Regions from separate parts of the Streptococcus equinus genome, predicted to be linked through region 1. Evidence: predicted binding sites of a transcription regulator. Region 1 holds the regulator's gene; the other holds the start of a gene.
What was found. Region 1 encodes HrcA, which represses chaperone genes, less so after heat shock. Its sites were predicted from a motif close to TTAGCACTCNNNNNNNNNGAGTGCTAA; they were not measured.
Positions count from the first base shown of each region.

Region 2: the regulator HrcA is predicted to act here: its motif matches at 2,137-2,163, upstream of groES (co-chaperone GroES).

Region 1 covers NZ_CP185763.1:1,268,661-1,272,210, forward strand. The annotation lists gene ACN0NP_RS06300 (M15 family metallopeptidase) at 1-234, shown strand, start outside; gene ACN0NP_RS06305 (glycoside hydrolase family 73 protein) at 231-821, shown strand; gene hrcA (heat-inducible transcriptional repressor HrcA) at 955-1,989, shown strand; gene grpE (nucleotide exchange factor GrpE) at 2,035-2,574, shown strand; gene dnaK (molecular chaperone DnaK) at 2,653-3,550, shown strand, end outside.
Region 2 covers NZ_CP185763.1:1,097,461-1,101,010, reverse strand. The annotation lists gene ACN0NP_RS05540 (Rgg/GadR/MutR family transcriptional regulator) at 1-4, opposite strand, end outside; gene groL (chaperonin GroEL) at 145-1,773, opposite strand; gene groES (co-chaperone GroES) at 1,824-2,108, opposite strand; gene ACN0NP_RS05525 (ABC transporter ATP-binding protein) at 2,286-3,089, opposite strand; gene ACN0NP_RS05520 (ABC transporter substrate binding protein) at 3,089-3,550, opposite strand, start outside.

The DNA.
Region 1 (3,550 bases):
AGTACTGTAAATTATCTTAATCAAAGTGATGCTGATGTTGTTGAAAAAGTGTCAGCAATCGCTCCAGAGTACGGATTTGTTCTTCGTTTTCCAAAAGGAAAAATGGAGTCAACTGGTGTTGATTATGAAGATTGGCATTTCCGCTACGTTGGTAAGGAATCTGCAAAATATATGACTGAAAACAATTTAAGTCTTGAAGAATATATTGCATTGTTGAAGGAGAACAAGCGATGAAATCTCGATTTTCTCTAGTCCAATTTCTGATTTTTCTTGCTGTTTTGGTATTTGGAATTTTTTCACCATTGTATGCTCATCGTGCTATACCGAATGCTGATAAAGTTGAAAAAGTTTCCTATACTAAGAAAGAATTTTTTGACACAATCGCTCCAAGTGTTCAGGAAGTAGCGAGTGCATATGGTGTTAAACCATCTATAGTGATGGCACAAGCTGCTCTGGAATCTAATTATGGTCGCTATTTATTAGCGTCAAAGTATCATAATTTATTTGCAGTTTCTGCTCAGCCAGGAGATAAGATAATCACTCTTAAGTACAAGCATTATTTTGTCAACGAATGGCAGACTGAAATCGGACAATTTGCGGTTTACAAATCATGGGATGATGCGATTTATGATTACTTTGCTCTTTTAAAGGATGAAAAAATTACTAGTAGCAAAGGAGCTTATGAGCTGATGGTCTCAGATAAAGGGTATAAGAAATTAGCCCAAGCATTGCAAGATATGTCCTTTAGTACTGACCCTGATTATGCGGATAAATTGGTTAAAATCATTGAAGAAAACAACTTAACTTCATACGATAAATAACGAATTAGCACTCTATTAAAAAGAGTGCTAATTTTTTACGCTTTTTCCTTGACACTGTTTTTTAGAGGAGTATAATAGAATTATAAATTAGCAGTCGATGTATATGAGTGCTAAAAATGAAAGGGGCGAGGTTATGATAACACAACGTCAAAGTGATATTTTAAACTTAATTGTTGAATTATTTACGCAGACGCATGAACCTATTGGCTCTAAAACTTTGCAAGCGACGATTGATTCAAGTAGTGCAACTATCAGAAATGATATGGCAAAACTTGAAAAACTAGGATTGCTTGAAAAGGCACATACATCAAGTGGGCGTATGCCAAGCGCTGCTGGATTTAAATATTTCGTTGAACATTCATTGACTCTTGATAGTATTGATGAACGCGATATTTATCAGGTTGTTAAGGCTTTTGATTTTGAAGCTTTCAAGCTTGATGATATTTTGCAAAAAGCAAGTCAAGTTTTAGCAGATATGACTGGTTATACATCGGTGATTTTGGATGTTGAGCCAGCTCGACAAAAATTGACAGCTTTTGATATTGTTCAATTATCAAGTCATGATGCTTTAGCTGTTTTAACTTTAGATGAATCAAAACCAGCAACGATTCAGTTTGCTATTCCAAAAAACTTTATGTTGAAGGATTTAGTGACATTGAAGGAAATCGTTGACGAGCGTTTGCTCGGACGCACGGTGATGGATATTCATTATAAGTTACGAACTGAAATTCCTCAGGTTTTGCAAAAGTATTTTACTGTTACAGACAACGTTTTGGATTTGTTTGATTACATTTTTGCAGAATTGTTTAGAGAACTGGTTTTCGTAGCTGGTAAAGTTAACTCACTTGATTATGCTGATTTGGAAACTTATCGTTTTCTAGATAATGACCAGAGAGTTGCAGTAGCTCTTCGTTCTTCTATGAAAGAAAATGAGGTTGCAAATGTTCAGGTCGCAGATAGTCAAGAACCAGCCTTAGCAGATGTGACTGTTTTGACACATAAGTTTTTGATTCCTTATCGTGGATTTGGGCTTCTTAGCTTGATTGGTCCGATTGATATGGATTATCGCAGAAGTGTTAGCTTGGTTAATGTTATCGGGCGAGTCTTAGCGATGAAACTTGGTGATTACTACCGTTATCTTAATAGTAATCATTACGAAGTCAACTAAGTTTAGTAATTAATTTAATTTGATAAAAAGATAGGGAGGGACACAGTGTCAGAAGAAACTAAAAACGAAGAACTTCAAGAAGAAGTTGAAGCCACTGATGTTGTGACTGAAGAAGAAACAAAAGAACAGCCTCAAGAAGAGGCTCAAAACGAAGAATTGCAAAAAGCACTTGAACGTGCTGAAGATTTTGAAAACAAATATCTTCGAGCTCATGCTGAAATGCAAAATATTCAACGTCGTGCTAACGAAGAACGTCAACAATTGCAAAAATATCGTTCACAAGATTTAGCAAAAGCTATCTTGCCAAGTTTGGATAATTTGGAACGTGCACTTGCTGTTGAAGGTTTGACTGATGATGTGAAAAAAGGTCTTGAAATGACACGTGATAGCTTGATTCGCGCGCTTAACGAAGAAGGCGTTGAAGAAGTTGTCGCTGAAAACTTTGACCACAACTTACATATGGCTGTTCAAACACTTCCTGCAGATGATGAACATCCAGCAGATAGCATTGCACAAGTTCTTCAAAAAGGTTATAAACTTCACGAACGTCTCTTGCGTCCAGCAATGGTCGTTGTTTACAACTAATTGGCTTGACCGCAATGTCATTAAACTATAACTGAAAGTAAATAAAGATAAATTCATAATAAAAAAGAGGGATAGAACATGTCTAAAATTATTGGTATTGACTTAGGTACAACAAACTCAGCTGTTGCAGTTCTTGAAGGAACTGAATCAAAAATCATTGCTAACCCAGAAGGTAACCGTACAACTCCATCAGTTGTTTCATTCAAAAATGGTGAAATCATTGTTGGTGATGCTGCAAAACGTCAAGCAGTAACAAATCCAGATACAGTTATCTCTATCAAATCTAAAATGGGTACTTCTGAAAAAGTATCTGCAAACGGTAAAGAATATACTCCACAAGAAATCTCAGCAATGATTCTTCAATACCTTAAAGGTTACGCTGAAGATTACCTTGGTGAAAAAGTAACAAAAGCAGTTATCACAGTTCCTGCATACTTCAACGATGCTCAACGTCAAGCAACTAAAGACGCTGGTAAAATCGCTGGTCTTGAAGTAGAACGTATCGTCAACGAACCAACTGCAGCTGCTCTTGCATATGGTCTTGATAAAACTGATAAAGATGAAAAAATCTTGGTATTCGACCTTGGTGGTGGTACATTCGACGTATCAATCCTTGAACTTGGTGATGGTGTCTTCGACGTACTTGCTACAGCAGGTGATAACAAACTTGGTGGTGACGACTTCGACCAAAAAATTATTGATTGGTTAGTTGCTGAATTCAAGAACGAAAACGGTATTGACCTTAGCCAAGATAAAATGGCTCTTCAACGTTTGAAAGATGCTGCTGAAAAAGCTAAAAAAGATCTTTCAGGTGTTACTCAAACACAAATCTCACTTCCATTCATCACTGCAGGAGCTGCTGGACCTCTTCACTTGGAAACAAGCCTTTCACGTGCTAAATTTGATGATTTGACTCGTGACCTTATCGAACGTACTAAAACTCCAGTTCGTCAAGCACTTTCAGATGCTGGTCTTT
Region 2 (3,550 bases), 170 kb from region 1:
TCATCAATTCTTTTTCGTCCACTACAGCACACCTCCTTTATCAAGATTTCTTTTCTTCATTATATCAAATTTTTAACTAAGATATGCGGACATACAAAAAGAGCACCTCAAATGAGGTGTTCTTCTATTTATTCGTTATTCAGATTAGAAACCGCCCATCATTGATGGATCCATTCCTGGTGCAGCTGGTGCTTTAGCAGCAGGTTCTGGATGGTTAGCAACAACAGCTTCTGTTGTAAGGATAAGGCTTGCTACTGAAGCAGCATTTTGAAGAGCTGAACGAGTTACTTTAACTGGGTCAATGATACCAGCTTCAACCATGTTCACCCATTCACCGTTAGCAGCGTTAAATCCTGTACCAACTTCTGAATTTTTCAAGCGTTCAATGATAACTGAACCTTCATAACCAGCGTTGAAAGCAATTTGGCGAACTGGTTCTTCAAGAGCACGAAGAACGATGTTACGACCTGTAGCTTCATCACCCTCAAGTTCAAGTTCAGCTACTTTTGAAATGACGTTAACAAGGGCTGTACCACCACCTGCAACAATACCTTCTTCAACGGCTGCGCGTGTAGCGTTAAGCGCGTCTTCGATACGCAATTTCATTTCTTTAAGAGCAGTTTCTGTGGCTGCACCAACTTTGATAACTGCAACACCACCAGCTAATTTAGCCAAACGTTCTTGCAATTTTTCACGGTCAAATTCTGATGTTGTTGAAGCAAGTTGTGATTTAATCACGTTAACACGGTTAGCGATAGCTGTCGCATCACCAGCACCTTCAACAATAACAGTACTGTCTTTATCAACCGTTACTTTAGCAGCTTGACCAAGAGCAGTCATGTTAGCATCTTTCAAATCAAGACCAAGGTCTTCTGTGATAACAGTCGCACCAGTCAAAATAGCGATATCTTCAAGCATAGCTTTACGACGGTCACCAAATCCAGGAGCTTTAACAGCTACAACGTTGAAAGTACCACGGATTTTGTTAAGTACAAGTGTTGGAAGAGCTTCACCATCAACGTCATCAGCGATGATAAGAAGTGGACGACTTGTTTTAAGAACTTCTTCAAGAAGTGGCAAGATATCTTGAATGTTTGAGATTTTCTTATCTGTAATCAAGATGTATGGATTTTCAAGGTCTGCAACCATTTTTTCATTGTCAGTAACCATGTATTGTGAAAGGTAACCACGGTCAAACTGCATACCTTCTACTACATCAAGTTCTGTTTCCATACCACGTGATTCTTCGATTGTGATAACACCATCGTTACCAACTTTTTCCATAGCTTCTGAAATGTATTCACCAACTTTTTCAGAACGTGATGAAACGGCAGCAACTTGTGCAATAGCTTCTTTGTTAGCAACTGGTTGAGCAATTGATTTCAATTCATCAACAGCAACTTTAACAGCTGATTCGATACCACGACGAATGCCGATTGGGTTAGCACCTGCAGTAACATTTTTAAGACCTTCACGAACGATTGCTTGTGTCAAAACTGTGGCAGTTGTTGTACCATCACCAGCAATGTCATTTGTTTTAGAAGCAACTTCTGATACAAGTTTTGCTCCCATGTTTTCAAAATGGTCTTCTAGTTCGATTTCTTTGGCGATTGTGACACCATCATTTGTGATAAGTGGTGAGCCAAATGATTTTTCAAGAACTACGTTACGACCTTTAGGGCCTAAGGTTACTTTAACTGTATCTGCTAAAATATCTACCCCACGCATCATGCTTGCGCGTGCATCTGATGAAAATTTAATATCTTTTGCCATATCTATTCCTCTGTTTGATTTCTATTAATATACTATTTTATTAATCTATCTTACGCCAATACGGCTAAAATTTCAGCTTCACGAACGATAGTCACAGTGTCTTCACCATCTTTTACTTCGACACCTGCACCGTTTTCGATAATAACTTTATCGCCAGCTGCAACACTTGGTGCTACCAATTCACCTGTCAATGTACGAGCACCTGTACCAACAGCTACAACAGTTGCTGTTTGAGTTCTTTCTTTGCCTGCGCCAGCAAGGACAAAACCACCAACTGTTTGTTCTTTTTCTTCTTCAACTTTCAAGACCACACGGTCACCTAATGGTTTCAACATGCTTTTGCCTCCAATATTTTTATTATCGTTAGCACTCTTTGTACTAGAGTGCTAATGTCTACAAAAACTATTCTAACACTTGGTCAGAAATAGTCAAGAAAAAAACACTATTTATCAAAAATAAGCTGAGCCTATTTCCTCATTGTCAAAAGGAAGTTTGGCTCAGCTTTTACTATTTTATCCCAAAACCAAAGCGTCATCGTTTAGGACTTGACCACTGTTTTTGTGGAAGAGATCCATGAGTTGTGCGACGGTGAGATTTTTCTTTTCTTCACCACGAACATCAACAACGATTTTACCATGATAAAGCATGACCAGACGGTTACCGTACTCGATAGCATGTTCCATGTTGTGAGTAATCATCAAGGTTGTAAGTTCTTGTTCTTCAACTACTTTTTTAGTCAGCTGCATAACCATGTCACTCGTTTTTGGGTCAAGCGCGGCTGTGTGTTCATCAAGAAGAAGAATTTTTGGTCGAACCAAGGTCGCCATAGCAAGAGTCAATGCTTGACGTTGACCACCTGATAGAAATGCCGCATCTGTTTTCATGCGATTTTCCAAACCTAAACCAAGCTCGGCTAATTTTTCCTTGAACAATTGACGTTCTGTTTCTGTGATTGATTTTTTAAAGAAACTGCGTTTTTTACCACGACGGTAAGCAATTGCCATATTTTCTTCAATGGTTAGATTCGTCGCTGTTCCCATGCGTGGATCTTGGAAAACACGACTAATATCTTTTGAACGTGCAGCAACAGACGCTTTTCGAATCGATTGACCATCGAGCACGATATCTCCCTCATCAATCTCAACAACACCTGCAATAGAATTCATCAGCGTTGATTTTCCAGCACCATTTCCACCAATGACAGAGATGAAATCCCCTTGTTCAATGTCCAAATCAAGACCACGTAACACGTGATTTTCGTTGACCGTACCTTTTTCAAATGTTTTATGAATAGTTGATAAGCTTAAAAGTGCCATTATTCGTTACCTCCTGGTGTCAATGTTTTTGAGGGTTTAATGTGAAGTTTGTTTCTGATTTCTGGAACGTAGAGAATAAGAGCAAGAAGAACTGCTGATGCTAGTTTTAGCATCTGAGCATCCACGTTCATGGCTAAAATGATTACAAGAACCAAACGATACAAAATTGAACCAAGAACAATTGACCAGAGACGTTTACCAAGCGGCAAGTATTTGACGATGACTTCCGCAAGAATAATAGATGCCAAGCCATTAACGATTGTTCCTGTTCCCATATTCATATCAGCGTAGCCATTATTTTGTGCTAAAAGTGAGCCCGCAAGAGCAATCAAGCCATTTGAAATCATGTAACCAAAGATTTTCATGCGGTCAACTTTAATCCCATTTGCTTCACCCATAGCAAGGTTGTCTCCTGTCGCACGAAGAGCAAGTCCTAGTTGCGTGTTCAACAACACAACAAG